3 regions of the Cellulomonas sp. URHB0016 genome follow, and region 3 is predicted to be linked to each of the others. Evidence: predicted binding sites of a transcription regulator. Region 3 holds the regulator's gene; each other region holds the start of a gene.
What was found. The regulator HrcA, encoded in region 3, represses chaperone genes, less so after heat shock. The targets are predictions, from matches to a motif close to TTNGCACTCGNNNNNNNCGAGTGCNAA.
Positions count from the first base shown of each region.

Region 1: the regulator HrcA is predicted to act here: its motif matches at 4,855-4,881, upstream of groL (chaperonin GroEL).
Region 2: the regulator HrcA is predicted to act here: its motif matches at 7,337-7,363, upstream of ACVW07_RS07490 (FmdB family zinc ribbon protein).

Region 1 is NZ_JBSRZU010000001.1:1,770,880-1,781,204, forward strand. Features, by position in the region: gene urtC (urea ABC transporter permease subunit UrtC) at 1-248, opposite strand, end outside; gene urtB (urea ABC transporter permease subunit UrtB) at 245-1,129, opposite strand; gene urtA (urea ABC transporter substrate-binding protein) at 1,264-2,532, opposite strand; gene groL (chaperonin GroEL) at 3,079-4,704, opposite strand; gene ACVW07_RS08300 (glycoside hydrolase family 15) at 4,944-6,866, shown strand; gene ACVW07_RS08305 (cold-shock protein) at 6,978-7,181, opposite strand; gene ACVW07_RS08310 (LytR C-terminal domain-containing protein) at 7,352-7,975, opposite strand; gene ACVW07_RS08315 (DUF3263 domain-containing protein) at 8,005-8,340, opposite strand; gene ACVW07_RS08320 (uracil-DNA glycosylase) at 8,482-9,159, shown strand; gene ACVW07_RS08325 (SGNH/GDSL hydrolase family protein) at 9,223-10,038, shown strand; gene ACVW07_RS08330 (sensor histidine kinase) at 10,057-10,325, opposite strand, start outside.
Region 2 is NZ_JBSRZU010000001.1:1,596,948-1,607,272, reverse strand. Features, by position in the region: gene ACVW07_RS07510 (hypothetical protein) at 109-4,662, shown strand; gene ACVW07_RS07505 (hypothetical protein) at 4,947-5,231, shown strand; gene mscL (large conductance mechanosensitive channel protein MscL) at 5,297-5,827, opposite strand; gene ACVW07_RS07495 (SAF domain-containing protein) at 5,956-6,642, opposite strand; gene ACVW07_RS07490 (FmdB family zinc ribbon protein) at 6,930-7,280, opposite strand; gene ACVW07_RS07485 (penicillin acylase family protein) at 7,455-10,094, shown strand; gene ACVW07_RS07480 (5-formyltetrahydrofolate cyclo-ligase) at 10,119-10,325, opposite strand, start outside.
Region 3 is NZ_JBSRZU010000001.1:816,957-827,281, reverse strand. Features, by position in the region: gene ACVW07_RS03950 (transglutaminase family protein) at 1-234, shown strand, start outside; gene ACVW07_RS03945 (maleylpyruvate isomerase family mycothiol-dependent enzyme) at 248-982, opposite strand; gene lepA (translation elongation factor 4) at 1,092-2,972, shown strand; gene hemW (radical SAM family heme chaperone HemW) at 2,969-4,207, shown strand; gene ACVW07_RS03930 (DUF4870 domain-containing protein) at 4,247-4,627, opposite strand; gene ACVW07_RS03925 (hypothetical protein) at 4,934-6,223, shown strand; gene ACVW07_RS03920 (DUF3097 domain-containing protein) at 6,270-7,127, opposite strand; gene hrcA (heat-inducible transcriptional repressor HrcA) at 7,291-8,316, shown strand; gene dnaJ (molecular chaperone DnaJ) at 8,381-9,508, shown strand; gene ACVW07_RS03905 (16S rRNA (uracil(1498)-N(3))-methyltransferase) at 9,511-10,275, shown strand.

The DNA.
Region 1 (10,325 bases), 950 kb from region 3:
GGGCCGGCGTCGGCGAGCTTGAGGTGCATCGCCATCATGTAGCCGCCGAGGCCGAAGAACACGCCCTGGCCGAGCGTCAGCATCCCACCGCGACCCCACGCCAGCCCGATCCCGACCGCGACCATGGCGAGGCAGAGGAACTTCGCGAGCAGGTTGAGCCGGAAGTCCGACAGCAGGCCGGGGGCGACGACGAACAGGGCGACGGCGGCGACGGCCAACCCGCCCCACAGGCGCAGCCGGGCGCTCACGCGAGGCTCCGCGACCGGACGGAGACCAGACCCTGCGGTCTGACCTGCAGGAAGGCGACGATGACCACGAACACGAGGACCTTCGCGATGGACGCGGTCGTCGAGTACTCGAACGAGGCCTGCAGCAGCCCGAGCGCCAGGGCCGCGATCGCCGCGCCCTTGAGCTGCCCGATGCCGCCGATGACCACCACGAGGAACGCGTCGACGATGTAGTTGGTGCCGAGCGTCGGGCCGACCGACCCGAGCAGCGTGAGCGCCACCCCGGCGATGCCCGCGACGCCCGAGCCGACGAAGAACGTGAGCCGGTCGGTGGCGCGGGTGCTGATGCCCGACGTCTCGGCGAGGTCGCGGTTCTGCACCGTCGCCCGGATCCGCCGGCCGAGGGGGGTCAGCTTGAGCACCAGGGCCAGGGCCGCGAGGCACAGGGCCGCCAGAGCGAGGATGAACAACCGGGTCCTCGGCACGCCCACCCCGAGCACCTGGACGGCGCCGGACAGCCAGGCCGGTGCCCGCACGTCCACGTTCGGGGCGCCGAAGACGTCCCTGGCCGCCTGCTGCAGCACGAGCGCGACGCCGAACGTCACGAGCAGCGTGTCGAGCGGCCGCCGGTACATCCGGGAGATCAGCGTGACCTCCAGCAGCAGGCCCAGCAGGCCGCCGACCAGGAACCCGACCACGAGGCTGACCAGCAAGGACACCCCGGCGTCCGCGATGATCCCCTGGACCACGTACGCCGTGTACGCGCCCGCCATCATGAACTCGCCGTGTGCCATGTTGATGACGCCCATCTGACCGAACGTCAGCGCGAGACCGAGCGCCGCGAGCAGCAGCACCGACCCGAGACTGAGCCCGGCGAACAGCTGTGAGACGAGGGCATCCATCCTCGGCCGTCCTTCCGTGCGGGCCGCTCCGCCGCGCCCGTCGTCACGTGACGACGTGCTCAGCGGGGCGGGCGGAGTGGGAGGGCGGTGACCCGGCGCCACGCAGGGAGAGCCGGGCCACCGCGATCAGGAGGTCAGGACAGGCCCTCGGCCCAGTCGTAGCCCTCGAGGAACGGGTCCGGCTCGACGGGCTCGCCCGACGACCACTCCGTGTGGATGAGCCCGTCCGGGCCGATCTTCCCGATGAGGGCCGTCTTGGCGATGTGGTGGTTCTCGCCGTTGACGGTGACCGTGCCCTCGGGGGCGTCGAAGCTCACGCCGCCCGCCGCGTCCTGGATAGCCGCGACGTCGAACGACTTCGCCTTCTCCACCATGCCCTTCCACAGGTACAGCGACGTGTACGCGGCCTCCATCGGGTCGCTGGTCACGCGGTCGGCGCCGTACTTCGCCTTGAACGCCGCCACGAACTTCGTGTTCGCCGGGCTGTCGACCGTCTGGTAGTAGTTCCACGCCGTGAGCTGGCCCACCACGTTGTCGACGCCGATGCCGCCGACCTCCTCCTCCGCGATCGACACGGAGACCACCGGCAGCGTCTCCGCGGCGAGGCCGACGTTCTTGTACTCCTTGAAGAACGCCACGTTCGAGTCACCGTTCAGCGTGTTGAACACCGCGTCCGCGCCCGAGCCCTTGAGCTTCGTGACGATCGTCGAGAAGTCCGTGTACCCGAGCGGCGCGTACTCCTCGCCGACGATCTCGACGTCGTTCGCCTTGGCCCAGGCGACGATCTCCTTGTTCGCCGTGCGGGGGAACACGTAGTCCGACCCGACGAGGAACACCTTCTTCTTGCCCTGCTCCTTGAGGTATTCCATGGCCGGGATGATCTGCTGGTTCGTCGTCGCGCCGGTGTAGAAGATGTTCTTCGACGCCTCGAGGCCCTCGTACTGCACCGGGTAGAACAGCAGCGAGTCCTTCGCCTCGAACACGGGCAGCATCGCCTTGCGGGACGAGGAGGTCCACCCGCCGAACACCGCCGCGACACAGTCGGACGAGATGAGCTTCTCGGCCTTCTCCGCGAACACCGTCGGCTCGGACGCGCCGTCCTCGGCCACCACCTCGAGCTTCTTGCCGAGCACGCCGCCGGCGTCGTTGATCTCCTCGGCCGCCATGTCGAGGCTGTCGCGCACCGTCTGCTCGGAGATCGCCATGGTGCCGGAGAGCGAGTTGAGGAACCCGATCTTGATCGAGTCGCCGGACGTGTCGACGCACGAGGCCGAGGCACCCGACGCCGAACCGGTGCCGTCCGCCTCCGGCTCGTCGGCGGTGCGGGCACCGCACGCCGTGAGGGACAGAGCGAGCGCCGCGGCTGCCGGGACGGCGAGCGCGCGCAGGAGAGGTCTGGTCAAGGGAGGAGCCTTTCGCTGGGGACCCCCGGGGGACTCGGAGGACTCAGGGGCGGAACCGGACCGGGCGGCTGGGAAGCGACGCGACACCGCGCTGTGTCCCGCGCTGTATACATCCCTGTGCCCATGTCCGACGACGCTAGGGACCGGGTGTTTCCGCCAGGGGTGACGCGGCGTAAACGCTCTGTTTCCCGCACATCCCGATCCGGTCACGCCCCCACCGCCGCACCGCCCTTCGCCGGGCGCGGCTCCCGCTCCCATCCTCTTCGTCGGCCGCACGTCCCCTGGGACATGCGGCCGACGAAACGGGTGGTGGAAAGGGGACCGGCGGCCGTGCGCGGCGTACGTCGAGGAACGACGACGGGCCGGCCACCCGGAGGTGACCGGCCCGTCGGACCGTGCTCAGCGACCGCTCGGGTCGCCGTCAGGCTCAGCGACCGCTCGGGTCGCCGTCAGGCTCAGCGACCGCTCGGGTCGCCGTCAGGCTCAGCGACCCGCAGGTCGCCGTCGTGCGGTGCGGCCCTTGAGGGCCGCGGACCGATCAGCGGATCAGAAGCCGCCGCCGAAGTCCTCGCCGCCACCGCCGCCGGCCGGGGCCGACTTCTCGGGCTTGTCGGCCACGACGGCCTCCGTGGTGAGGAAGAGCGCGGCGATGGACGCCGCGTTCTGCAGGGCGGAGCGCGTGACCTTCACCGGGTCGTTGACGCCCGCGGCCAGCAGGTCCTCGTACGTGTTGGTCGCGGCGTTGAGGCCGTGACCCGTCGGGAGGTTGCGGACCTTCTCGGCGACGACGCCGCCCTCGAGACCGGCGTTGATGGCGATCTGCTTGAGCGGGGCCTCGATTGCGAGCTTCACGATCGCGGCACCGGTGGCCTCGTCACCCTCGAGGTCGAGCTTCTCGAACGCGAGCTTGCCGGCCTGGATGAGGGCGACGCCACCACCGGCGACGATGCCCTCCTCGACGGCGGCCTTCGCGTTGCGGACGGCGTCCTCGATGCGGTGCTTGCGCTCCTTGAGCTCCACCTCGGTGGCCGCACCCGCCTTGATGACGGCGACGCCGCCGGCGAGCTTGGCGAGGCGCTCCTGCAGCTTCTCGCGGTCGTAGTCCGAGTCCGAGTTCTCGATCTCGGCGCGGATCTGGTTCACGCGACCGGCGATCTGCGACGCCTCGCCGGCGCCCTCGACGATCGTGGTCTCGTCCTTGGTGACGACGATCTTGCGCGCCGTGCCGAGGACCTCGAGGCCGACGTTCTCCAGCTTGAGACCGACGGTCTCGGAGACGACCTGGCCGCCCGTGAGGATGGCCATGTCCTGCAGCATCGCCTTGCGGCGGTCGCCGAAGCCGGGGGCCTTGACGGCGACCGACTTGAACGTGCCACGGATCTTGTTCACGACGAGCGTCGGGAGGGCCTCGCCCTCCACGTCCTCGGCGACGACGAACAGCGGCTTGCCGGCCTGGATGACCTTCTCCAGCAGCGGGAGGAAGTCCTTGACGTTCGAGATCTTGCCCTCGACGAGCAGGACGTACGCGTCCTCGAGGACGGCCTCCTGACGCTCGGGGTCGGTCACGAAGTACGCCGACAGGTAGCCCTTGTCGAAGCGCATGCCCTCGGTGAGCTCGAGCTCGAGGCCCAGCGCGCTGGACTCCTCGACGGTGATGACGCCTTCCTTGCCCACCTTGTCGAGGGCCTCGGCGATGAGCTCGCCGATCGCGGTGTCACCGGCGGAGATGGCGGCCGTGGCGGCGATCTCCTCCTTGGTCTCGATGTCCTTGGCCTGCAGGAGGAGCTGGGCGGTGACGGCCTCGACGGCCTTCTCGATGCCCTTCTTCAGCGCGATCGGGTTCGCACCCGCGGCCACGTTGCGCAGGCCCTCGCGGACGAGCGCCTGGGCGAGGACGGTCGCCGTCGTCGTGCCGTCACCGGCGACGTCGTCGGTCTTCTTGGCGACCTCCTTGACGAGCTCGGCGCCGATCTTCTCGAACGGGTCCTCGAGGTCGATCTCCTTGGCGATGGAGACGCCGTCGTTCGTGATCGTGGGGGCGCCCCACTTCTTGTCCAGGACGACGTTGCGACCCTTCGGGCCGAGCGTGACCTTGACGGTGTCGGCGAGGATGTTGAGACCCCGCTCGATGCCGCGGCGGGCCTCCTCGTTGAAGGCAATGATCTTGGCCATGGGGCTGTGATCCTTCACTGGTTCGTGGGGTGGCCGCGTGGTGCCCGCGACGGACGGCCTGCCTGCTGCGGTCATGTCCCGCAGCTGACGGGCCTCACCGGGCGGCCGGTGGTTCTGTCACTCTCCACCGGAGAGTGCTAAGACACATGGTTAGCACTCGACCCCCGAGAGTGCAAGGCGCGTTCGCCCATGACGCACCTCCTGGACACCCGTCTACGGGCGCGGGCTAGGGTGCCCGTGTGCAGGATCACGCCGCCGTGGTCGACGACGAGGCCCCGACCGCTGTCGTCCCGGTCGCGCCTGCCGTCCTCGTGCTGGAGCGCTCGGCACCCGAGGACGCGCCGCGCGCGGACGGAGACGACGGCGAACCGGACGGGCGGCTCGCGGCCTCGGCAGACGGCTCGACCAGCACCGCGGCCGGAAGCTCGACCGGCAACGCGGCGGGAAGCTGGGCCGGCACCGCGGCCGGAAGCTCGACCGGCAACGCGACCGGAGGCTCGACCGGCAACGCGGCCGGAAGCCGGGCCGGCAACGCGGCCGGAAGCTCAGCCGGCAACGCGGCGGGAAGCTGGGCCGGCAACGCCGCCGACGGATCGGCGGGCAGGCCGACGGACGCCGCAGCCGCCGGGGCCACCCCGCGGTCCCCCGCCGCACACCCGCTCCCCCGGGACCAGCACGCCGCTTCAGGGCCGCACGGCCCCAGGACACCTCCCACCTCGTCCCGTCCGACGCGGCGCACGATCGTCCAGCGGGTGACCGCCCTGTCCGTCGTCATCCTGCTCGGCGCCGCTCTCGTCCCCCAGCACCCGGTCGACCGCGTCCCGGCAGCCGAGCCGGCTCCGGCCCGGCTGCCGACGTACGCGCACATCGACCTGTACCAGGAAGGTGTGACGGTCACCGCCGGCGGGCGGCGCGCCGAGGTCGCGCCGGGCCGGGCTGCGCCGTTCTTCACCGGCACGCACGTGCTCGACCCCGCCGCGGTGACGCTGGTCGACGCGCTCGGCGGCCTGCCCAGGACCGCCGCGTCCCCGGGTACGTCCCGGACGGCGGCGGCGGCGCAGGCGGCCGCGCAGCGCGCCTGGCTCGCGCACGGGACGGTGCCGGGGTCCGGCGGCCCGTACGAGGACATGGCCCGGGCCGCGCTGCTGGACCTGGACACGCTCGACCTGCCCGGCGGTGCGGCCGTCGCCGGGTGGTCGGAGCACTGGAGGTACGTGTGGCCGCGGGACTCCGCCTTCGTCGCGGTGGCCCTCGCCCGCACGGGGCACGTCGACGACGCCCTGGAGGTCCTCGGCTTCCTCGACCGCGTGCAGGCGCCGGACGGCTCGTTCCAGGCGCGGTACGAGCCGGACGGGTCCGGCCCGCCCGACGACCGTGGCGTGCAGGTCGACGGCACGGGCTGGGCCGTGTGGGCGGCGGGCCTGGTGCTGGCCGAGGTCCCCGACCCCGGCCAGCGTCGCAGCGCCGCCGCTCGGCTGCGGCCCCTCGTCGTCCGGTCGACGGAGCACGCGCTGCGGCTCGTCGCGGAGACGGGCCTTCCGCCCGCCTCCGCCGACTACTGGGAGACGCCCGAGCAGGAGCTCACTCTCGGCACCGCCGCACCGATCGTCGCCGGCCTGCAGCAGGCGGCGGTCGTCCTGCCGCTCACGGGCGATGTCGCGCTGGCGCAGGCCGCCTCCGAAGCAGCGGGACGCTCCCGGCTCGAGCTCGTCCGCGCGTTCGCCCCGACCGGGTACGCCCGGTACGCCGCGGGCGGGCACCGGGACGCGGCGACGGCCTTCCTCCTGCCACCCTTCCTGCGCGTGCCTCCCCCCGGGGCGCGCACCGCATGGAGGGAGTCCGCCCCCACGATGCTCCGCCCGGCGAGCGGGCTCGCCCCCGGTGCCGGTTGGCGCGACGACGGCGTGTCCTGGACCCCCCAGACGTCGCTGTACGCCTGGCTGGCCGCCGAGTCCGGCGACGTGTCCCGCGCGCACGGCTGGCTCGACTTCCTCGACGGGCACCGGACCGCCACAGGCTCGATCCCGGAGAAGGTGCTGGCGGACGGCTCCCCGGCGGCTGTCGCACCGCTCGCGTGGAGCGCTGCCTGCACGCTCCTCGCGATCGACGCCCTGGACCGCCGGGACGACCGCTTGGCGTCGACCGCACTGCCACCAGGCTGACCCCGCACGGCCGGCATGGCGAGGGCCCCGCACTGGTCGGTGGGGGGCCCTCGTCGGGATGTGCTCAGGTCGGTGGCCGGGGCGCCGTCACCGGCGTCTCGACCCGGGGTGTCAGACGGGCCGGACCTGCTCGGCCTGCGGGCCCTTGGTGCCCTGCCCGACCTCGAAGTCGACCTGCTGGCCTTCTTCGAGGGTCCGGTAGCCGTCCACCTGGATGGCGCTGAAATGCACGAAGAGGTCCTGTCCACCGTCGGAGGGGGTGATGAAGCCGTACCCCTTCTCGCCGTTGAACCACTTCACGGTGCCCTGGGCCATGCCGTACTCCTCGCCGTTCGGTGCGCGGTGCGCTCCGCCGGCGCCCCGGTGCGGCGAGCCTAGTGGGCGCAGGGGCCGCGCGACCAGGGTCTAGATGCGGCGCGTCGCCGGTCGGTCCCGGTCGACGCACGAGCAGCCGGCGTGCGGGGTTGCGCGGGTCCCGGTGCTGATCAGGCGGACGGATTGCTGACGAGCACCACCGTGATGCCGTCGCCGGCCTGGGCCGCGGACATGGTCACGGTGGTGATGCCGAGCGTCTGCCCGACCATCGTGGCGGTGTCCTTCAGGTCCTCGCTCTTGTAGAAGACCGTGTTCTCGCCGGGGCGCGCCCCGGTGGTGTTGCCGGTGTCGACGGCGGTGAAGCCCACCGCGGTGAGCTTGTCGGCCTGGGTCCCGGCCAGGTTCTTGATCGAAGCGCCGTTCAGGACGGTGACCGGGGTGGTGAGGACCGGTGTCGGCGTCGGCGGCTCCGTCTGCGCAGGGGGCTCCGGGGTGCCGGTCTCCGCTCCCTCGGCCGGCGCCTGCGCACCGTCGCCCGGGTCGCTCGTCGCCGCGTCGTCGGGGACCGTGGCTCCGGAGTCGTCCGTGCCGGTCATCGAGCTGTCGTTGACCAGGCCCCAGACGGTGACGGCGCCGAAGGCGAGCAGCGGTGCCAGCACGACGACCACGACGAAGGGCCACCAGCGGCTCCACGCGCTGCGGGGTGCCCGGTGGACGCCGCGGGGGATGTCCGGGTCGGCATCCGCGGCGCGGTCGAACTCGTCGTCCGGATAGGGGTAGTCGGCCTTGCTCACGGCCGACAGGCTAGCCGCTCCCGGAGGCGTCAGGCGTCGGCTCCGAGCCGACGCGCGGTACGAGCCCGCTGGCGCGACGAGCGCATGCGGCGCAGCCGCTTGACGAGCATCGGGTCGTGGGCGAGCGCGGCGGGGTCGTCGATCAGCGCGTTCACGACCTGGTAGTACCGGGTGGCCGACATGTCGAACAGCTCCCGGATGGCCTGCTCCTTCGCGCCCGCGTACTTCCACCACTGCCGCTCGAACGCGAGGATCTGCTCGTCCCGCTCCGACAGGCCGGCAGCGCCGGACGGGCCGACAGTGCCGGAGGGGCCGAGAGTGCCGACGGTGGCTGTCTCGACCGTCATCGTCGATGCGGCGTCCATGGGTCCTCCTCGGGCGGGCGTCGGGTGGCCGACGGCGGCCATCGTACGGCCGTAATGACAGCAGTGTCATTCGGCCCGCCGAGCGTCGGACGAAGCCGCCCGGCCCGGCCCTGCCCGCGGCGTGCGCGGTAGCCTCACCGCGTGGATCCGGCCCCCCTCGACTCCCTCGTCGCGCCCGACTGGGCACGGGCCCTGGCCCCCGCCGAGCCGCAGATCCGGGCTGCCGGGCAGTTCCTGCGCGAGGAGGTCGCGGCCGGGCACAGCTACCTGCCGGCCGGCCATGCGGTGCTCCGGGCCTTCGCGCGGCCGATGGCGGACGTGCGGGTGCTGGTCGTCGGGCAGGACCCCTACCCGACCCCCGGCCACCCGATGGGGCTGTCGTTCTCCGTGCAGCCCGACGTGCGGCCGCTGCCGCGCTCGCTGGACAACATCTTCCGCGAGCTGGTCACCGACGTGGGCGTTCCCGCGCCGTCGTCGGGCGACCTGTCCCCGTGGGCGGAGCAGGGCGTGATGCTGCTCAACCGGGTCCTCACCGTCCGGCCCGGCGCCCCCGCCTCGCACCGTCGCCGCGGCTGGGAGGCCGTCACCGACCGGGCCGTCGCGGCGCTGGTCGAGCGTGGTGGCCCGCTCGTCGCTGTGCTGTGGGGGCGCGACGCGCAGGCGCTCAAGCCGGCGCTCGGGTCGGTGGCGACCGTCGAGAGCGTGCACCCGTCGCCGCTCTCCGCCAGCCGGGGGTTCTTCGGGTCCCGGCCGTTCTCGCAGGTGAACCGGCTGCTGGAGGCGCAGGGCGCAGCGCCGGTCGACTGGCGCCTGCCCTGACGACCGCCGCGCCGCTCGGCGCTCGCCGTGCGCCGACGTCCGTCCGACGCCGCCGGGGGCACAATGGCGAGCGTGAACGGCACGCCCCTCCCCGCGCCCCGCTGGTCCCGCTATGTCGCCGTCGGCGACTCGTTCACCGAGGGGCTCTGGGACGGGCCGGACGGCCAGGACGCTCCCCAGCGAGGGTGGGCCGACGTCATCGCGTCGCGGATCTCGTCCCGTCGCGTCGAGGCCGGCCAGGCCCCTCTCGAGTACGCCAACCTCGCGATCCGCGGCCGTCTTCTGCGCCCGATCCTCGCCGAGCAGCTCAACCCCGCGCTGGCTCTGGAGCCGGATCTCGTGAGCCTCATCGGCGGGTACAACGACATGCTGCGCCCCGCCACCGACATCGACCGGCTCGCCCGCAACCTCGAGGTGGCGGTCGCGCGCGTGCGTGCCACCGGCGCCGACGTGCTGCTCGCGACGGGGGCGGACGCCGGCGACAGCCCGCTCATCCGCACCACCCGCAGCCGCGTCGGCCTCTACAACTCCCACGTCTGGTCGATGGCGCGCCGCCAGGGGGCGTACGTCCTCGACCTGTGGGGCATGCGGTCGCTGCGGGACGGGCGGATGTGGTCCGAGGATCGCATCCACCTGACCACCGAGGGCCACGCGCGGGTCGCGCAGGCCGCGCTCGTGGGGCTCGGCCTGGAGCCGGACGACCCCGCGTGGGACGACCCGCTGACCCCGTTGCCGCCGCTCCCGCGGATGGACAAGGCCCGTGAGGACGCGCAGTGGTTCCGCGACCACGTGTACCCGTGGGCGACGCGCCGGCTGCGCAAGCGCTCGTCCGGCGACCTGCGGGTGCCGAAGCGGCCCCACCTCAGCCCCGTGGAGTAGCGCGGCCGGTGGGCGACGTCAGTCGCCGTGCCCACCCAGCGGCATGCGTGCCTCGAGGCGCGCGCCTCGCACGGGGCCAGGCCCCAGCTCCATGCTGCCGCCGACGAGCGAGAGCCGTTGCCGCAGCCGCTCGGTGCCCGACGCGGCGCCGGCCGACGCCGGGTCGTACAGCTCGCCGTCGTTCTCGACCGCGACGAGCAGCCGCCGGCCGTCGAGCGCGAGGTCGACGCGGACGCTCGACGCGGGGCCGTGCTTGAGCGCGTTGGTGACGCCCTCCTCGACGACGC
Region 2 (10,325 bases), 780 kb from region 3:
GCCGCGTGGCGTGCCGCGCTCGTCGAGGCCGCGGGTGGCTCGACCCTCGTCGACGTCGAGCTCCTCGGGGAGGCGGCGCTCGACCTCACCGCCGCGCACCCGTCCGGCATGGCTCAGCTGTTCGCCGGCCGGGCCACCCGCCTGTCCAACCTGGTGCGGGAGGGGTCCGCGCTGTCGACGGCACGGCGCCGTGCCCGGGCGGTCGGTGCCCGCGCCGGCGTCTACGCCCACCGGTACGGCATCGCGCCGACGTCGCTGGCGATCGGTGTGGCCACGTGGACCGAACGCACCACGCCGTTCGTCGCCGCGGACGACATGGCAGCCCTCGCCTCGGTGACCCGGCAGGCCCGCCGCCCCGACGAGGCGGGCACCGGACGGCCCGCCCCCCGGACCGTGCGCGCGCCCGTCCTGCTGCGACCCGTCACGCTGCGGGCCCGCGGCACCGGGGAGGCGGACTACGAGCTCGCCCTCGAGCCGTCGCTCGAGGTCAACCCCGTGCTCGCCCGCGCCCTGCGGAGCAAGGGCGCGCTCCTCGACCCCGCCGCCGTCGCCCGGGGAGCGTTCACCGGGGCGGGCTTCGACCCGCGCGGCGCCCTGCAGCGGCTCGCGTCGCTCGGCGAGGCGGTCCTGGAGGACTTCACGCTCACCGAGCGCGTGGTCGTGGGGACGTTCGTGCACCCCGGCCAGGTGCTCGTCGACGACCTCGACAACCTCACGGGGACCCTCGGCCACCATGAGCTCGTCGCCGCCCTCGCCGGGGTCGAGGAGCAGCGTGACGCGCTGCGCCGCAGACTCCCACCGCCCGTGACCGGCGACCGGGACCCCGGCGTGGAGCGGGGGGTGGGCGACCTCGACCCCGCCCAGCAGCACGTCCTGGACGTGATCTCCACCGGCACACACCTGTTCGTCGACGCCCCGGCGGGCTCCGACGTGACGGGCACGCTGGCTGCCGTCGTCGCCGACGCCGCGGCCTCCGGCCGCACGGTGCTCTACGTGCCCGGTCACCGCCGCGCCGCCGCCGCCCTGTGCCACCGGCTCGACGCGCTGGGCCTGAGCGACCTGGTGCTCGACGTCGCGCCCGACGCGGGCTGGCGCAGCGCCGCCGCGCGTCGGCTGCTGGGCGCCATGACCCTCGAGGCTCCGGAGGTCGACGTCGACGCGGTGCACACGCTCCGCGCCCGGCTCGTCGGCCACCGGGAGCGGCTGCGCGGGTACGTCGACTCCCTGCACGTCCCGCGCGAGCCGTGGCGGGTGTCCGCCTACGACGCCCTGCAGCAGCTCGCGCGGCTGACGTCGACGCGTCCCGCACCGAAGACGACCGTCCGGCTCAGCCCGGACGTCGCGCGCGTGCTCGTCGAGGAGCGACGCGCGGAGCTGGCCGCCGATCTGGTCCGCGCCGGCGAGCTCGGCGCGTTCAAGGTCCGGCCGTCGGACACCCCGTGGTACGGCGCCGACCTGCGCACCCCCGCGGACGCGGCCGTGGTCGTGCACCGGCTCGACCGCCTGCTCGACAGCTCCCTGCCTGCGCTCGTGGAACGCACCACTCAGGTCGCCGCTGAGACGGGTCTGACGCAGGCGACGTCGCTCGCGCAGTGGACCGAGCAGCTGCGCATGCTCGACGGGGTGCGCGCTGCGCTCGACGACTTCCTGCCCATCGTGTTCGAGCGCACCGCCGCGGACCTGGTCGCCGCGACCGCCACCCCGCAGTGGCGCGAGGACCGCGGCGTCGCGATGGGCTACTGGCTGCGTCGGCGCCTCCGCAAGCAGGCCAAGGACATGGTGCGTCCCGGCCGGCCCGTCGCCGACCTGCACACGGCGCTGCTGGAGGTGCAGGCCCAGCGCGAGGTGTGGCAGGCCCACTGTCCCGCCGGTGGCTGGCCCCGGCTGCCCGACGCGCTCGAGCAGATCGAGGAGGAGCACCGCGCCCTCGTGGTCGACGTCGAGTCCCTCGAGGAGATCCTCGCGGGCACCCCCGCCGGCGCCGGCCTCGCCCAACTGCCGTTCGCCGTCCTCACCGAGCGGCTGACCCGGCTCCGCGCCGACACCAGTGCCCTCGACACGCTGCCCCTGCGCACCGGCCTGTTGCACCGGCTGCGTGGCGCAGGCCTCGGACCGCTCGTCGACGACCTCGCGAACCGCCGCGTCGACGCCGCCCTCACCCCGGCCGAGCTCGACCTGGCCTGGTGGAGCACCGTCATCGAGCAGATCCTCACCGCCGACCCGTCACTCACGGGATACGACGGCACCGCCCTCGGGGACCTGTCGGCCCAGTACGCCGCCCTGGACCGCCAGCACGTCGCGTCCCTGTCCGGACCGGTGCGCGCCGCGGTCGTCGGCCACGTGTCCGCGACGCTGCGCGAGCACCGCGAGCAGGCCGAGTCGCTGTTCGCCGAGCTCGTCGAGGAGCGGCTGACGTCGCTGCGGGACACGTTCGCCCGGCACCCCGACGTCGCCCGCCGCCTGCGGCCCGTGGTCGCCGCCAGCCCGATGCTGGTGCCGCAGGTGCTGCCCGCGACGCGCACGGTCGACCTGGTGGTCCTCGACTCCGCCGGGCAGCTGTCCGTCGAGATGGCACTCGCCGCCATCGCCCGCGGCCGGCAGGTCGTCGTGGTCGGCGACGCCCGTTGCGCCTCCGGCACCGCGATCCGGGACCTCGCCGAGGTGCTGCCGACGGTCGCCCTGCGGGCGGGGGCGTCCCGGCGTGACCCGTACCTCACGGCGTTCCTGGCCGCCCACGGCTACGCCGGGGTGCTCGTCCCGACACCCCTGCCGCAGAACACGCCGCTCGTCCGGCTCGACGTCGTCGACGGCACCGGGATGCCCGACGCCTCGGGCACGGTCGCGTCGACCCGTGCCGAGGTCGAGCACGTCGTCGAGCTCGTGCTCAACCACGCCGTCCTGCGTCCCGAGGAGTCGCTCGCTGTCGTCACCCCGTCGCCGGCGCACGCCGAGGCGGTTCGGGAGGCCGTGCTGTCGGAGGTCCGCGGCAACCCGGCCGTCGCCGCGTTCTTCGACTCCGGCCGCTCCGAGCCGTTCGCCGTCACGGACCTCGCCGGCGTCTCCGGGCTGCGGCGCGAGGCGATCATCCTGTCGCTCGGCTTCGGCCGCACCCCGCACCGCCGTGTGCTGCACACCTTCGGGCCGATCAACGAGCCGGGCGGCGACGCCCTGCTGCTCGACACCCTGGGGGCCAGCCGGCACCGGCTCGTCGTCGTCGCGTGCTTCGGGGCCGACGATCTCGACCCCGAGCGCATGCGCGGCGCCGGACCACGCCTGCTGCGCGACCTGCTCGACTTCGCCGGCCGGCGCGGTGCCGGGGAGAGCGGCGAGGACCTGGTCGCTGTGGCGGCCGACGCCGAGCCCGAGCACGCCGGGCCCGGGACCGACGACCGTGCCCGGCCTGTGGCGGACGCCGTCCCGCTCACCGTCCGCACGGTCGCGTCACCGGCGTCCGAGGGTGCACCGCTGCGCGTCTCGACCGGGGTCGTCCCCGTGGTCGGCCGGCGCACGGGCGCGAGCCCTGTCGTGCGTGTGGCCACCGGCGTGACCCCCGTCGTTGCTGCCCCTGCGCCGGCCGCCGCGGTACCGGTCGACGAGCCCGATCGTCTGCTCCTCGACCTCGCCGAGCGCCTCTGGCGCCACGGACTGGTCGTCGAGGTCGACCACGGCATCCCGGGCGGCACGCGCATCCCGATGGTCGTCGGTCACCCCGACGCCCCCGGGGAGCTGCTCGTCGCGGTCCTGACCGACGACGAGGCCTACGTCGCCGAGCCGTCCATCCGGGTCCGTGAGCGGCTCATGGCCGACCGGCTGGAAAGGCTGGGATGGTCGGTGGTCCGCGTCTGGTCGGCGGCGGCGTTCCTCGACCCGCAGGCGGAGGTCGACCGCATCCGGCGTGCCGTGCACGCCCGCGTCCCCGCTCCTGTCGCCCCCCGGACCGCGCCGCTGGTGCTGGGGGTCCCGGACGCGGTCGTCGACTCGGACGAGCACGAGGTGCTGCCCGCCGCGACCGGTGCGGGCCGCACGGTCGTGCCCGCCGCACCTGCGGTCGCGTCCAACGGGCCCGAGCGCGTGCCGACGGAGCCCGACGGGGCTGCGACAGGGCCCGAGGGGGCTGCGACAGGGCCCGAGGGGGCTGCGACAGGGCCCGAGGGTGCGCCCGCTCGGCCTGAGTCGGGCGCACCGGCTCGGCCTGCGTCGGGCACACCGGCGGACGGTGCGTCGACGGCGGCGTCATCCCCGTCGTCCGAGCAGACCGACGACCATGGCGGCTCCGGCGCGCTCACGACCGTCGGCAGCCGTGCGGAGACCGGTTCGGCCGAACGGGCCGACGCCGACGAGAGCTCCGACGCCACCGGACGCGCCAACGACCACCAGCCCGCCGGCGCGGCCGTGGAGCAGGACCCACCTGCGCCGCTGCATGCCGTGCAGCTCTCGCTCGCGGTCCCGACCCGTCCTCGCCCCGACGTCCGCAGCGGGCTGCCGATCGGTGCCTACAGCGACGACCAGCTCGACGAGCTGGTCGCGTGGCTGATCTCGGACGGCGAGGAGCGCACGCGCGACCAGCTCGGGGCGGCGCTCCGCAAGGAGCTGGGCATCACCCGCCGCTCCTACCGCGTCGACACGGCGGTCCGCTCGGCGATCACGCGCGCCCTGCGCTGACCGTGCGCGGCACGTCCCGGCGTGCCTAGAACGGCGTGCCTAGAACGGCGTGCCTAGAACGGCGCGCCGACGAGGGCGTCCCGACAACGGCGCGCGGACGAGAGCGTCCTGACAACGGCGCGCCGACGAGAGCGTCCCGACAACGGCGCGCCGACGAGAGCGTCCCGACGGGGGCGTGCCGACAATGGCGCGGCGACGAGGGCGTGCCGACGAGGGCGCGCCTGCGGGCATGCGCGACCGCAGGGCTCGACCGGACGAAGCAGCCCGGGTGGGATCATCGACGCATGAGCTCGCAGCCCGGTGCCGACCGCCCCTCCGGCAGGTCGCCACGTCGCGCGGTGCGCCGATCGGGCACCGTGGGGACCGACGACGCCGCGCTCGTCTCGACGTTGCCGGCGTTCCCGACCGACGATCCGTCACCGCCGGCCGCCGTCCTGCCAGGGGCGCCGGCCGATCCGGTCAGCCCGGCGACCGCTGTCCGCAGCGCCGACGACTCGGACGTCGGGTGGGGAGGCGGCGGCGACACGAACGACGACCGCCTCCATCAGGACAAGCCGCCCCACTGGTGAGAGCCGGCCCTCCCCGTCGAGGTGGACGCGCCACCGACGGTCCGGGCGCCGGGTGACCGAGGTGATCAGGCACGCGGCGCCGGCGACGGCGGTGCGGGAGGTGCGCTCGGCCGGGTCGGGTCCGTCGCGTCGTTGAGCACCGCAGGTGTCGCCCGCGCGGCCAGCAGATCGCGGATCTCCTGCAGCAGCAGGATGTTCTCGGCGGGCGCCGCAGGCTCGGCCTCCTCCCCGCGCTTGCGCCGTGCGGCGAGGGAGTTGAGGGGGATGACGACGAGGAAGTAGATCGCCGCGGCGGTCACGAGGAACCGGATCAGCGCGTCGAGGACCAGCCCAGGGGAGAAGTTCGCGTCGTTGATCGTGAAGTGCCCGACCTCCGCCAGGCTCGCCTCGCCGAAGATCGCGGCGATGAGCGGGGTGATGAGGCCGGCGTTGATGGCCGTGACGACCGCCGTGAAGGCGGCGCCGATCGCCACCGCGACCGCCAGCTCCACGGCGTTCCCGCGTGAGATGAAGTCCTTGAAACCCTGGAACACCTTGGGCACTCCGGAGAGCCGCTCACCGGCCCCTCGCAGTCCGTTGGTGATCGTGTCCGTCACGTCGTCCCCTCACTGGTCGGCCGGCGGTCGGAACCGTGCGCGCGGGGCTGCGCGCCCGACCGGCCGGATCGTCGGTGCGCCGATCATCCGGCACCCTGCCGGGCCCCGGCAACGTCGCCGCACGCCGCTCACGGGACCACGACCGGCGACAGCAGCGCGGACGCGGCGGCGCCGGCGAGCGCAGTCGCCTCGTCGGGCGAGACGGCGAGCAGGACGGGGGGCGGCTCGGCCTGCCCCGCGCCGCCGAGCAGCCCGGAACCGTCCGTGCCGCCACCCGCGGCGGCCGGCACGGGGAGCACGAGCGCCCGGACGGCGACCGTCCCGTCGACGGCACCCTCGGGTGTCGCCGCGACGACGTCCACCCGCAGCCCCGGCCGCAGCAGACCGGCGACGGCGGGGTCGGCGAACCGGACGGCGGCGACGACCGTGCCGGTGGGCCCGTGCACGTCGTCGGGCACGAGGACGCCTGCCACCACCGGGAGGCCCGTCGCGAGCGGCACGGCGGTCGACGAGCCGACGACGTCCGACGGCCGCCGGTACGACCGGGCCGGTGCGACGGCCGTGGGGAGGCGCCGGACCTCGACGTCGGCCGCGGCCAGCGGGGTCCCGGCGTCGACGTCGTGCGCCGCGACCACGACGGGGACGGTCGCGGGCGGGGTCGGGCTCACCGCGCCGACCGCCGCCGCCGCCGCGACACCGAGGCAGAGTGCGACCGCGGCGAACCGGCCCCGCCACAGCGCTGCCCGCCAGGCGACCGACAGCGGTGCCCGTCGGACGGGCAGCGGGGGTGGTGGCGACGGGCGGTCACGGGGCATGCGTGGACGCTAGGGGCCGCGATCCGGCCGTCCGGCAGGGTGACTCGTCTGCGGGGAGCGGGACCGTGTGGCGACGGGCTGTGGACGCGTCACCGTGCGGCGACCGCCGGCCGGACGCTCCGTCAGCGCCGCGCACTCCGCCGGGCGGGCACCCCGTCAGCGCCGCGCATTCCGCCGGCCGGCACGCCGGGCGGCGGCCACTCCGTCCGCCGCGCACTCCGCCGGCAGGGCGCTCGGTCACGCAGGCGAGCAACCGACCACGTCGGGGCTCGCGGCGGACCGGAGGGTCAGGCGGAGGCGGCAGGCTTCGCCGCAGCGCCGGACGAGCCCGAGGACGACGAGGCAGCGGCAGCCACGGGCGCGCTCGACGAGGAGGACGACTCGGACGACGTGCTCGACGAGGACGACGACTCGCCGGACGTCGAGGCCGGGATCGACGAGCTCTTCTTCGAGCCCGAGCCCGAGCGCGCGTCGTTCCGGTAGAACCCGGAACCCTTGAACACGACGCCCACGGAGGAGAACACCTTGCGCAGGCGTCCCTCGCACTCCGGGCAGACGGAGAGGGAGTCGTCGCTGAACGACTGCTGGATCTCGAAGGCGTGGCCGCACGCCGTGCACGCGTAGGCGTAGGTGGGCACTGAGGTCTCCTGACACTCTTCCTGCTGGTCGGGCCGTCGGAGCCTGGGGGAGGCGCCTGGCACTCGCATCGTCCGAGTGCCAATCCTAACCGGTGCACCGGGTGAGACATTCCGTGAGCGGGCCCACGCACGTCCGGCCACGGCCCGCCAGGTCCGCCCAGTACCCTCCGAAGCGTGCCTCGTCGTCGCCTCGTCCGCCTGTCCGTCGTCGGGATCGCCGGCCTGCTGGTCCTCGCGCTGGTCGCGACAGCGGTCGCGGCGATCGTCGTCGTCCGCCGCCCCCTGCCGGAGGTCTCCGGAGAGGTCACGATCCCCGGGCTCGAGGACACGGTGACCGTCACGCGTGACGAGCGCGGCGTCCCGACGATCACGGCGACCACCTCGGAGGACCTGTTCCGCGCGCAGGGGTACGTGACCGCCCAGGACAGGTTCTTCGAGATGGACTACCGCCGGCACGTGACGGCTGGCCGGCTCTCGGAGCTGGTGGGGGAGAACGACGACGCGCTGGACGCCGACAAGGTGATCCGCACCTTCGGCTGGCGGCGGGTCGCGGAGCAGGAGTGGCGGCTCGTCGACCAGCGCACGCGCGACGCGCTGCAGGCGTACGCGGACGGCGTCAACGCCTACCTCGGCCGGCGGGACCTCTCGCAGATCGCCGTCGAGTACACGGTGCTCGGGCTGCAGGTGGACACGCACCAGCCCGAGAAGTGGGACCCGGTCGACTCCCTGGCGTGGCTGAAGGCGCTCGCCTGGGACCTGCGCGCCAACTACGACGACGAGCTGGACCGCGCGGTGACCTACGCCTCCGTCCAGGACGTGGCCCGCGTCGACCAGCTGTTCCCGCCGTACCCCCAGGACCTGAACCGGCCGATCCTCGCTGCGGGCGACGTGGCAGCCTCCGCACAGCCGACGGCGGCGCACGCGGGCCTCGACCTCGCGGACGACGACCTGCAGCAGGCGCTGACGTCCGCGCAGCGTGCGCTCGACGCCGTGCCGCACCTCGTCGGCGACGGCGCGGGCCTCGGTTCCAACTCCTGGGCCGTGTCGGGCGAGCACACGGCGTCCGGGAAGCCGATCCTCGCGAACGACCCGCACCTCGGCATCTCGGCCCCCGGGATCTGGGCACAGGTGGGGCTGCGCTGTGCGCGCGTCACCCCGGACTGCCCGTACGACGTGGCGGGGTTCGCGAACGCCGGCATGCCCGGCGTCGTCATCGGGCACGACGCGCACCTGGCGTGGGGTCTGACGAACCTGGGTGCGGACGTCACGGACTTCTTCCTGGAGCGGGTCGACGGCGGGCGGACCGTGGTCGACCGCGGCACGGCCCCGGTCCGGCAGCACGAGGAGACGATCAAGGTCAACGGGGGAGACCCGGTGCGGATCACCGTCCGCGAGACGGTGCACGGCCCCATCGTGTCCGACGTCCTCGATCTCGCCGACGTCGCCCGCGCCCCGACCGCGGGCGGGACCACGCAGTTCGAGGTGGCGCTGTCGTGGACCGCCCTGACGCCGGGCCGCACGGCGGACGCGCTGCTCGCGATGAACACCGCGCGGGACGCGTCCGACGTCGCGGCGGCCGCCGCCCTGCTCGACGTGCCCGCGCAGAACATCGTGTTCGCGACGACGGACGGCCACATCGGCTACCAGGCTCCCGGCCGCATCCCGGTCAGGAACCAGGTGTCGGGCAGCGTCGTGCCGTCCGACGGGTCGTGGCCGCGGCCGGGCTGGGACAGCGCGTACGACTGGCAGGGTTTCGTCGACCCCGCCGCGATGCCCCACACGCTCGATCCGGCGGACGGGGTGCTCGTCGCGGCGAACCAGGCGGTCACGCCCGCCGGCGTCGGCCCGTTCCTCACGGGTGACTGGGACTACGGATACCGCGCGCAGCGCATCCGCGACGAGCTGACGCGGCTCGTCGGGTCGGGGCACAAGCTCACGGTCGGGGACATGAGCTCCCTGCAGATGGACCAGCGCAACCCGTACGCGGAGGTGCTGGTGCCCACCCTGCTGGGGCTCGACATCTCCACCGCGTCGGACGACGACGGCCAGGAGCGGTCACGCACGGGGGACCTGGGCTCGAACGACGGCTCCGCCGCGGCGGCGTACGACGACGACGGGCAGGAGCTCCTGCGCACCTGGGACCTGCGCTCGACGGCCGACTCCGCGGCCGCCGCCTACTTCTCTGCGGTGTGGGCGACCGTGCTGCGGCTGGCCTTCGCGGACGACCTGCCCGAGGATCACGCGCCGACGGGGAACTCCCGGTGGCTCGAGGTGGTCCGGCGGCTGCTCGACGACCCGTCCTCGCCGTGGTGGGACGACCGGTCGACGCCCGGCGTCGTCGAGGGGCGGGACCAGGTGCTGAGCCGTGCGATGGTCTCCGCCCGGCGGCAGCTCACGCAGCAGCTCGGCCGGCAGGCGGCCGACTGGCGCTGGGGACAGCTGCACGTCGCGGCGCCGAAGCACGCGGTCCTGGGCGGCGACTCGCTGCCGTGGGTCGTGCGGCGGCTCGTCAACCCGACGCCGATCGAGGTCGGCGGCGGCTCGTCGATCGTCGACGCGACGTCGTGGGACGCGAGCTCCGGCTCGTACGAGGTGACGTCGGGACCCTCGATGCGGATGGTCGTGGACCTCGGCGACCTGGACTCGTCGACGTGGGTGAACCTCACCGGCGCCTCCGGGCATCCGGCGAGCGTGCACTACACCGACCAGTTCGACGCGTGGGCGCACGGCGGCACGTTCCCGTGGCCGTTCACCCCCGCGGCGACCGGGGCGGACGCGACGGACCGGCTGACGCTGGCCCCGCCGACCTCCTGAGCCGGCGCGGGGACGGCGGCCGGGTCAGCCGATCGGTTCCCACCCGTCGGGCGTCGCGACGACGTCGATGAGCCGGTCGTGCCGCTCCCGGGGCAGCGGCCGGGTCGTCGCGTCGTACACCTCCTCGGGGAACACCACGCCGACCACGAGCACGCCCTCACGCGCGTGCTCCAGGGCCCGGTCGTACCACCCGCCACCCTGACCGAGCCGAGCCCCGGAGGTGTCGACCGC
Region 3 (10,325 bases):
GACTCCGCCGCGGAGCTGGGCACCACGGTCCTCGGCGACTCGCACGCCTGGGTGGAGTGGTGGGTGGGCGAGTGGTTCGCCTACGACCCGACCAACCGGGCGATCGCCGGTGACCACCACGTGGTGCTGGCCCGGGGCCGGTCGTACGACGACGTGCCGCCGCTGCGCGGCATCTATGCGGGCGCGGGCACGCAGGACGCCGAGGTGCAGGTGAAAATCACGCGCGAGGCGTGACGAGCGTCGCCGGTCACGGGGTGAGCGGCCGTGCGAGCGCGTCGGCGAGCACCGCGCGGTCACCGGTGACCCGGGCGCCGTCGTCGTCGGGCGCGCGGCGACCCCACAGGAGGAGGGCGAGGTCCTGCGCCGTCCCGTCCACGGACACGGGGGCCGCAACCGGTCCGCGGGCCTCGGGAGCACCACCGAGGAGCCAGCTCCGGCCCGCGTCCGTGGCGTGCAGCTGGACCGGGACGGGCAAGGGCTCCATGCGGCCCATGCGCACCTGGCGCGGCGCGAGGACCGTGACGACCTCGTCGACGGTGTCGGCCCAGACCGCCGGCTCGACCGTGAGGACCAGACCGCCGGCCGTGCACAGGTCCCAGAGGTGCACGAGCGTCTCGTGGGTCTGCCGGCGGTGCCAGAAGGACGCCGGGCCGTCCCCGACGAGCGTCCACGAACGGGCGTCCGGTCCGAGCGCGGCCAGGGTGGCGCGGAGCTCGGCGGCGCACGACGCGTAGAGGTCGGTGAGGTCGAACGGGCCGCGGCCGAGCGGTGTCTCGGGCCGGCGACCGGCCTGTGCGGCGGCCCAGTGGTGGATCCGCGCGAGGTGGACGACCAGGTCCTCGACGCGCCAACGCCCGCACCACGGCACGCGGGTCGCGGGGTCGACGCCCGGGATCGTCGTCAGGAACGTGTCCTGAAGGCGGGCGAGCGTGCCGAGGAGGTCGAGATGGGCGGCGGGCGGATCGGTCCGGCTCGTCGTCATGGGACCATGATGGGATCGACCACCGGCAGCCGACAGGCTGTCCTCGGTCACCGTTCGTCGGGAAGCCGCCACGTCGTGCTCCCGACTCCGACGCCCAGGAGCAGTCCGCTTGTCCCCGATCCCGAGTGCAGCCGTCGCGTCGCGCATCCGTCCCGCTGCCACGACGCCCGAGCTGCTGCGCAACTTCTGCATCATCGCGCACATCGACCACGGCAAGTCGACGCTGGCCGACCGCATGCTGCAGCTCACCGGTGTCGTGGACGCCCGGGCCATGCGCGCGCAGTACCTCGACCGCATGGACATCGAGCGGGAGCGCGGCATCACGATCAAGTCGCAGGCGGTGCGCATGCCCTGGGGCGTGGGCGAGGAGGCCTACGCGCTGAACATGATCGACACTCCCGGGCACGTCGACTTCACCTACGAGGTGTCCCGGTCGCTCGCCGCGTGCGAGGGTGCCGTGCTTCTGGTCGACGCGGCACAGGGCATCGAGGCGCAGACGCTCGCCAACCTGTACCTGGCGCTCGAGAACGACCTCACGATCATCCCCGTGCTGAACAAGATCGACCTCCCGGCCGCACAGCCGGAGAAGTATGCCGAGGAGCTCGCCAAGCTCATCGGCGGCGACCCGGAGGACTGCCTGCGGGTGTCCGGCAAGACGGGTGAGGGCGTCGAGGCGCTGCTGGACCGGATCGTCGAGCTGGTCCCGCCGCCCACGGGCGACGCGAACGCCCCGGCCCGCGCCATGATCTTCGACTCCGTGTACGACACGTACCGCGGTGTCGTCACGTACGTCCGGGTCGTCGACGGCAACCTCAACCCGCGCGAGAAGATCGTCATGATGTCGACGCGCGCGACGCACGAGCTGCTCGAGATCGGCGTCATCTCACCGGAACCCGTGCCCACGAAGGGCCTCGGTGTGGGGGAGGTCGGCTACCTCATCACCGGCGTGAAGGACGTGCGCCAGTCGAAGGTCGGCGACACCGTCACCAACGCGAGCAAGCCGGCCGCGGCGGCGCTGGGCGGGTACTCCGACCCCAAGCCGATGGTGTTCTCGGGCCTGTACCCGATCGACGGCACCGACTACCCGATCCTGCGCGACGCCCTGGACAAGCTGAAGCTCAACGACGCCGCGCTCAACTACGAGCCCGAGACGTCGGTGGCGCTCGGCTTCGGGTTCCGGGTGGGGTTCCTCGGCCTGCTGCACCTCGAGATCATCCGCGAGCGCCTGGAGCGCGAGTTCGACCTCGCACTCATCTCGACCGCCCCGAACGTGGTCTACGAGGTCACGCTCGAGGACAAGAGCGTGGTCACCGTCACGAACCCGAGCGAGTTCCCGTCCGGGAAGATCGGCGAGGTCCGCGAGCCCGTGGTCAAGGCGACGATCCTGGCGCCGAGCGAGTTCATCGGCGCCATCATGGAGCTCTCGCAGACCAAGCGTGGCGACCTGCAGGGCATGGACTACCTGTCCGAGGACCGGGTCGAGCTGCGCTACCTGCTGCCCATGGCGGAGATCGTCTTCGACTTCTTCGACCAGCTGAAGTCCAAGACCCGCGGGTACGCGAGCCTCGACTACGAGCGCATCGGCGACCAGGTGGCCGACCTCGTCAAGGTCGACATCCTGCTGCAGGGCGAGACGGTCGACGCGTTCAGCGCGATCGTGCACAAGGACAAGGCCTACGCGTACGGCGTCATGATGACCGCCAAGCTCAAGGACCTGATTCCCCGACAGCAGTTCGAGGTGCCCATCCAGGCGGCGATCGGTGCCCGCGTGATCGCGCGCGAGACCATCCGGGCCATCCGGAAGGACGTCCTCGCCAAGTGCTACGGCGGCGACATCACCCGCAAGCGCAAGCTCCTCGAGAAGCAGAAGGAGGGCAAGAAGCGCATGAAGACGATCGGCCGGGTCGACGTTCCGCAGGAGGCCTTCATCGCCGCGCTCTCGAGCGAGCCCGCGGGATCGGCCGGCGGCAAGGACGCGAAGAAGAAGTGAGCCCGGCCCTTCCGGAGGGCGACGTCGCTCCGGACGACGGGCGCCTGCCGGCCTCGGCGGCGCACGGGGCGCACGACCGCGCGTTCGGCGTGTACCTGCACGTGCCGTTCTGCACCGTGCGGTGCGGCTACTGCGACTTCAACACCTACACCGCGACGGAGCTGGGCGGTGGCGCGAGCCAGGCCGCGTACGCCGACACGGCGCTGCGTGAGATCGAGCTCGCCGCCGGTGTGCTCGCAGACCTGCCGCGGCGGCCCGTGCGCACCGTGTTCGTCGGGGGCGGGACGCCCACGGTCCTCGCGGTCCCGGACCTCGGCCGGATGCTGGGCGGTGTGCGCGACGCCTGGGGCCTGGCCGACGACGTCGAGGTGACCACCGAGGCCAACCCGGACTCGGTGACCCCCCGGTCGCTGGCGGCGCTCGCGGACGCCGGGTTCACACGTGTCTCGTTCGGTATGCAGTCAGCGGTGCCGCACGTGCTCGCGACCCTCGACCGGACCCATGACCCACGGCGCATTCCGGACGTGGTCCGCTGGGCCCGCGACGCCGGCCTCGCCGTGTCGCTGGACCTCATCTACGGCACACCGGGGGAGTCCCTCGACGACTGGCGGACCTCCGTCGAGACCGCCCTCGCGACCGGCGTCGACCATGTGTCGGCGTACGCGCTGGTCGTGGAGGCGGGTACGCGGATGGCCGTGCAGGTCCGCCGAGGTGAGCTGGCGCTGCCCGACCAGGACGACCAGGCCGCCAAGTACGAGCTCGCGGACGAGCTGCTGGTCGCCGACGGTCTTCGCTGGTACGAGGTCAGCAACTGGGCCCGGAGCCCCGACGACGAGTGCCGGCACAACCTGGCCTACTGGCGTGGGGACGACTGGTGGGGTGTCGGGCCCGGGGCCCACAGCCACGTCGGCGGCGTGCGGTGGTGGAACGTGAAGCACCCGCGGGCGTACGCGGACCGGCTCGCGCGAGGGCTCAGCCCGGCTGCGGGCCGGGAGGTCGTGGACGGGGACTCCGCCGAGCTCGAACGCCTGATGCTGGGCGTGCGACTCGCCGAGGGGATGCCGTTGGACGAGCTGCCCGGTCCCGCGCGGACCTCGGTGGCGGGTCTGGTGGCCGACGGGCTCGTCGACGGTCCGGCCGCGCTGGGCAGCACCGCCGACGGCCGCCGGCGCGTCGTGCTCACCCGGCGCGGCCGGCTCCTGGCCGACGCCGTGGTGCGGACGCTCGCGGCCTGACCTCCGGTGCGGGCCCGCCCTGCGGGCCCGAGCGCGAGGTCAGCGGACGAGCTCGAGCGAGAACGGGTAGCGGTAGGCACCGCCGCGCTGGACCGCGAGGGCCGCGAGGATCGACACGACGAGGCTGATGATCGCGAGCGCGAGGAACCCGATCCAGCCGATGACGCCGATGCCCGGGATCTCCTGGAGGATGCGGCACACGACGAGGCCGACGAGCACGGTGATCTGGAAGTTCAGGGCGGTCCGCGCCTGCTCGGCGGCGACCCCGCCCCGCTCGCGGTGCACCAGCCACACGACCAGGGCGGCGACCCAGCCGACCCAGAAGTACGCGAGGATCCCGCCCAGGTGGGCCACCGTCGCCCACGTGCGCTCGTCCGTGGGAGCCGAGGGACGGCTGGCCGGCGGGTACTCGTTCGACATCGGGTGACTCCTCGGTATGCGTCGGGGCCGCCGTGGCCCGCGGCCTGGGAGCCTACCGACGGTTCACCGCCCCCGCTGCCGAACGGTCCGGATCGTGCGTCACCCGTCCGTGTGCAGCGGCCTGCCCGAGATGTCCGGACGGCCGGGTTCCTTGACACGTCCACGTGGCTTCGGTTCGCTCAGGCGGAGGACCCTCCAGGCAGGACCAGCCAGAGCACGAGCTTGCACCCTCGGCACGACCAGGCACGACCGGGCTCGACCAGGCACCATCCGCGCACGGCCCAGGCATGGCCTCGAAGGAGACGCATGACCGAGAACCCTGGCGGCACGCCGCCCCGCGACGACGAGGCCGACCCGGCCACCCCCGTTCCGCCCGTCCACCCGCCTGCCCCACAGGAGCCCGAGGTCGTCGGTCCCGTGCCGCCGGGAGCGCCGCCGTCTGAGCCCGAGATGCCGGCAGCGCCGGCCTCCCCGGCGCCGCCCGTCTACCCGCCGCCGGGGGTGGGCGCGTACCCGCCGCCCGGGGTAGGCGCGTACCCGCCGCCTCCCGCTGCCTACGGTCCGCCGGCACCCGGGTACGGGCAGCCCGCAGCGGGCCAGTACCCGCCGGGAGCGGGCCAGTACCCGCCGGCCAGCGCGGGCCAGTACCCGCCGGCGGGCGCGGGCCAGTCCCCGTCACCGGGAGCCGGCCAGCACCCGCCGGCCGGCGCGGGCCAGTACCCGTCACCGGGGGCGAGCCAGTATCCGCCGGCAGGTGCCGGCCAGTATCCGCCGGCAGGTGCCGGCCAGTATCCGCCGGCAGGTGCCGGCCAGTATCCGCCGGCGGGGGCGGGCCAGTACCCGCCGCCTCCTCCGGGGCCGTACCCGGCAGGGCCGGGCCAGTACCCGCCGCCCGGCGGTGGCTACCCGCCGAACGCCGCGACGCCGCTGGGGGAGTCGCTCTCGTACGGGTGGAACAAGTTCACGCGGCACGGCGGCACGTTCATCGGCGCGGGCCTGGTGTGGATCGTCGGTGCCTCCCTGGTGGGCTCCCTCGTCCTGCTGGTCTTCGGAGGTCCGGGCGAGGTGTTCGGCACGCGTACAGGGATGGGCATGGGCCGGTTCTCCTTCCCGTGGATCCTGGTCTCGACCCTGTGGTCGTTGTTGGCCTTCGTGGTCCAGGCCGTGTTCCTCCGGGCGGCGCTGCGCGTGACCTACGGGCGGGAGATCGGGTTCCGCGACTTCTTCGACTTCGCCGACCTCGGTCCCGTGCTCCTGACGGCCCTCGTGCTCGCGGGCGTGAACCTGGTCGTCGGGTTCGTGAGCTGGATCCCGGGCATCGGATTCCTCGTGTCGGTCGTCGTGAACTTCTTCCTGTACTTCACGCTGTTCTTCGTCGTCGACAAGCGGCTGCAGCCCGTCGAGGCGATCCGGGCGAGCGTCGACCTGATCCGCGCCAACCCCGGGAGCACGGTGCTGTTCGTGCTGGTGGCGGGTCTGCTCGTGCTCGCGGGCTTCGTCGCGTGCGTCGTGGGGTCGTTCGTCGCGATTCCGGTGGTGCTGCTCGCCAGCGTGTATTTCTACCGGCGTCTGCTGGGCGAGCCGATCGCCCCGTGACGCACGGATGCGGCGGCCGCCGGGGCGGACCCGGCCGGCCGCCGCGTCATGTGGTCACGAAGTCGATGAGCTCCTCCACACGGCCGAGCAGGCTCGGTTCGAGGTCGGCGTAGCTGCGGACCGTGCCGAGGATCCGCTTCCAGGCGTGCGCGACGTCCGCCTGGTCGTTCGCGGGCCAGCCGAGCTCCCGCAGGATGCCGTGCTTCCACTCGGTGCCGCGCTCGATGGTCGGCCAGGCCGCCAGGCCGATCCGCTCGGGGCGGACCGCCTGCCACACGTCGACGTACGGGTGGCCCAGGACGAGCACGCTGCCCGCCGGGGCCGCCTTGACGGCCTCCGCGGCGATCCGGCTCTCCTTGGACCCCGCCACGAGGTGGTCGACGAGCACGCCGACACGACGTCCGGCACCTGGGGAGAACTCGCGGATCGCGTCCGGGAGGTTGTCCACGCCGTCGAGCAGCTCGACGACGACGCCCTCGACGCGCAGGTCGTCGCCCCACACCTTCTCCACGAGCTCGGCGTCGTGGCGGCCCTCCACCCAGATCCGGCTGCCCCGGGCCACGCGGGCCCTCGCGTCGTGCACGGCGACCGAGCCGGACGCGGTCCTGGTCGGACGCGCGGGTGCCGTGCTCCGCCCGGGGGCGACCAGCGCCACCGGTTCGCCGTCGAGCCAGAAGCCCGGGCCGAGCGGGAACGTGCGCGTGCGGCCCCGCCGGTCCTCGAGGACCACGACGTGCATGCCGCCGGACTTCTCCACCCGCACGACGGCGCCGACCCACCCGGTGGTGACCTCCTCGACCACCAGGCCGGGATCGGCCGGCTGTGGGCGCGAGGTGCGCGCGGGGCGGTGGTGGGTGGAGCCGGAGCCCCCGAGCACGTCCGAGCCGTAGCGGTCCTGGGTCACGCGGGCACTCTAGAGTGCCGGGGCCGCCGGAGCCCGGGCTCGCCCCGTGCCCGGCGTAGGATTGGCACTCGTGTCGGGGGAGTGCTACTCCGGCCGCCCTGAGCGAGAGAGCGCGAGGCAGCGCTGGACGGTGCGGGACAGTGCGAGGCATGAGGGAGGCGAGATGAGCGAGGACCGTCGGCTGGATGTGCTGCGGGCGATCGTCGAGGACTACGTCGCGACCCGCGAGCCCGTCGGCTCCCGAGCCCTCGTGGAGCGGCACTCGCTCGGTGTCTCGCCGGCCACCATCCGCAACGACATGGCCGCGCTCGAGGAGTCCGGGTACATCGCGCAGCCGCACACGTCGGCGGGCCGGGTGCCGACGGACAAGGGGTACCGCCTGTTCGTGGACCGCCTCTCGACCGTCAAGCCCATGTCCGTCCCCGAGCGGCGCGCGATCGGGGCGTTCCTCGAGGAGGCGCAGGACCTCGACGACGTGGTCGACCGGGCGGTGCGCCTCATCGCGCAGCTCACACAGCAGGTCGCCGTGGTCCAGTACCCCTCGCTGCGCCGTTCCGCGCTGCGGCACGTGGAGCTGGTGCCGGTCGGTGCGCGCCACCTGCTCGTCGTGCTCATCACGGACACGGGTCGCGTGGAGCAGCGCACCCTCGAGCTCGGCGCCGACCTCGACGAGGTGGTCGTCAGCCAGCTGCGGGCCCGCCTGAACGTCAGCGCCGCCGGCCGCCGGCTCTCCGAGCTGCCGGTGGCGCTCGCCGAGCTCGCCGACGCGTTCGGTCCTCAGGACGCCGTGCTCGTCCAGGCCGTGGTCGGCGTGGTCGAGGAGACGCTCGCGCAGGAGAGCGAGGAGCGCGTGGTGCTGGCCGGCGCCTCGCACCTCGCCCGGGGAGGCGCGATCGACTTCGCGGGCAGCATCGGGCCGGTCCTGGAGGCGCTCGAGGAGCAGGTGGTGCTGCTGCGTCTGCTCTCGGAGATGGCCGAGGACAACGCGACCGTGGCCGTGCGGATCGGCCGCGAGACGCAGCACGAGGGCCTGCTCGAGACGAGCTTCATCACCAGCGGCTACGGCGACGAGACCGGGACCTCGGTGGCCCGCGTCGGGTCGATCGGGCCGCTGCGCATGGACTACCCGGGCACCATGTCGGCCGTGCGAGCGGTCGCCCGGTACATGACCCGGATCCTGGCGGGGTAGGTGCCGTGCCTCCCCGCTGCCTCGTCCACGCACGCCTGAGCACAGGAAGCGAGCACAGTCTCACGTGACCGACTACTACGAGATCCTCGGGGTCCCGCGCGACGCGACGCCGGAGCAGATCAAGAAGGCGTACCGCAAGCTCGCCCGGGAGCACCACCCGGACGTGGCGGGCGAGGACGTGGCCTCCGAGGACCGTTTCAAGGACGTGTCCCGCGCGTACGACGTGCTCGGCAACCCCGAGAAGCGGCGCGCCTACGACATGGGTGCCGACCCGGCATCGCCCGGGGGCGGCATGGGCGGCGGCTTCGGCTTCCAGGACATCTTCGAGACGTTCTTCGGCGCCGCGTCCGGGGCGAGCGCCCAGCGTGGGCCGATCCCGCGGGCCCGCCGTGGTCAGGACGCGCTGGTCCGCCTCGACCTGGACCTCGCCGAGGTCACCTTCGGCGTGCACCGGGACGTCCCCGTCGACACGGCCGTCCTGTGCCCCACCTGCGGCGGGTCCTGCTGCCGGCCGGGCACGGCCCCGCTGACGTGCGAGGTGTGCCACGGCCGCGGGTCGGTTCAGCGGGTGGCGCGATCGTTCCTCGGGCAGGTGATGACGACGCAGCCGTGCGCCGCCTGCCACGGGTTCGGCACCGTCATCCCCGAGCCGTGCCCGGAGTGCTCCGGCGAGGGTCGGGTCCGGTCGCGCCGGACGCTCAGCGTCGACGTGCCCGCGGGTGTCGACACCGGCACCCGGATCAAGCTGACGGCCCAGGGCGAGGTCGGCCCGGCCGGTGGCCCCGCGGGTGACGTGTACCTCGAGGTCCGTGAGCGCAAGCACGACACGTTCGTGCGACGCGGGGACGACCTGCACGCCACCGTCCAGGTGCCGATGACCGCCGCCGCGCTCGGCACGCTGCTCAAGCTCGACACCCTCGACGGCGAGCGTGAGGTGGACCTGCGTCCCGGCACCCAGCCCGCTCAGGTCGTGACGATCAAGGGGCTCGGCGTGGGGCACCTGCACGCCGCCGGCCGGGGAGACCTGCACGTGCACGTCGACGTGCAGGTGCCGACGACGCTCGACGACGAGCAGACCGAGCTGCTGCGCCGGCTCGCCGTCCTGCGCGGCGAGGAGCGTCCCGAGTCGCGCCTGGCGACCGCCAGCTCCGGCGTGTTCTCCAAGCTGCGCGACAAGCTCGCCGGGCGCTGAGGGTGAGCGCACCGGTCTTCCTCACGGAGCCCGGCACGCTCGGCGCGGTGGTGACGGGCAGCACGTACCTGCTCGGCGGCACCGAGGGACGGCACGCGGGCGTGGTGCAGCGCCGCGGTCCCGGCGAGCGTGTCGACGTGGTGGACGGCGCAGGTGTCCGGCTCGCCGGTGCCGTCGCCTTGGTCGGCCCGGACGGGGTGCTGCTCGACGTCCTCGACGTGGTCGTCGAGCCGGTCCCGGACGTCGCGCTGGTGCTCGTGCAGGCGCTCGCGAAGGGCGACCGCGACGAGCTCGCGATCGAGGCCGCGACGGAGGTCGGCGCGGACGCGGTGGTGCCGTGGCAGGCCGAGCGGTCGATCGTCGTCTGGCGTGGCGACCGGGCGGCGAAGAGCCGGGCACGGTGGCTCGGGACGGTCCGTGCGGCGGCGAAGCAGGCCCGGCGGGCGCGCGTGCCGGACGTGGCGACCGCCGTCGACACCGGTGCGCTCGCCGACCGGGTCCGGGCGACCGTCGCGGCCGGCGGGGTCGCGCTCGTGCTGCACGAGGAGGCCGTGGTGCCCATCGCCGACGTCGGTCTGCCCGGCGGGCCCGGCGTGGAGTGCCTCGTGGTGGTCGGCCCCGAGGGCGGCATCGGCGACGCGGAGCTGGCGCGGCTCACGGGCGCCGGTGCCCACGCCGTGCGGCTCGGCCCGCACGTGCTGCGGACGTCCACGGCGGGCCCTGTCGCCCTCGCGGTCCTCGCCCAGAGGCTCGGTCGTTGGTCGTGACCACCGTCCCCTCGAGCTGACCGCTCAGCCGCGCGCGCAGGGCGGTGTTG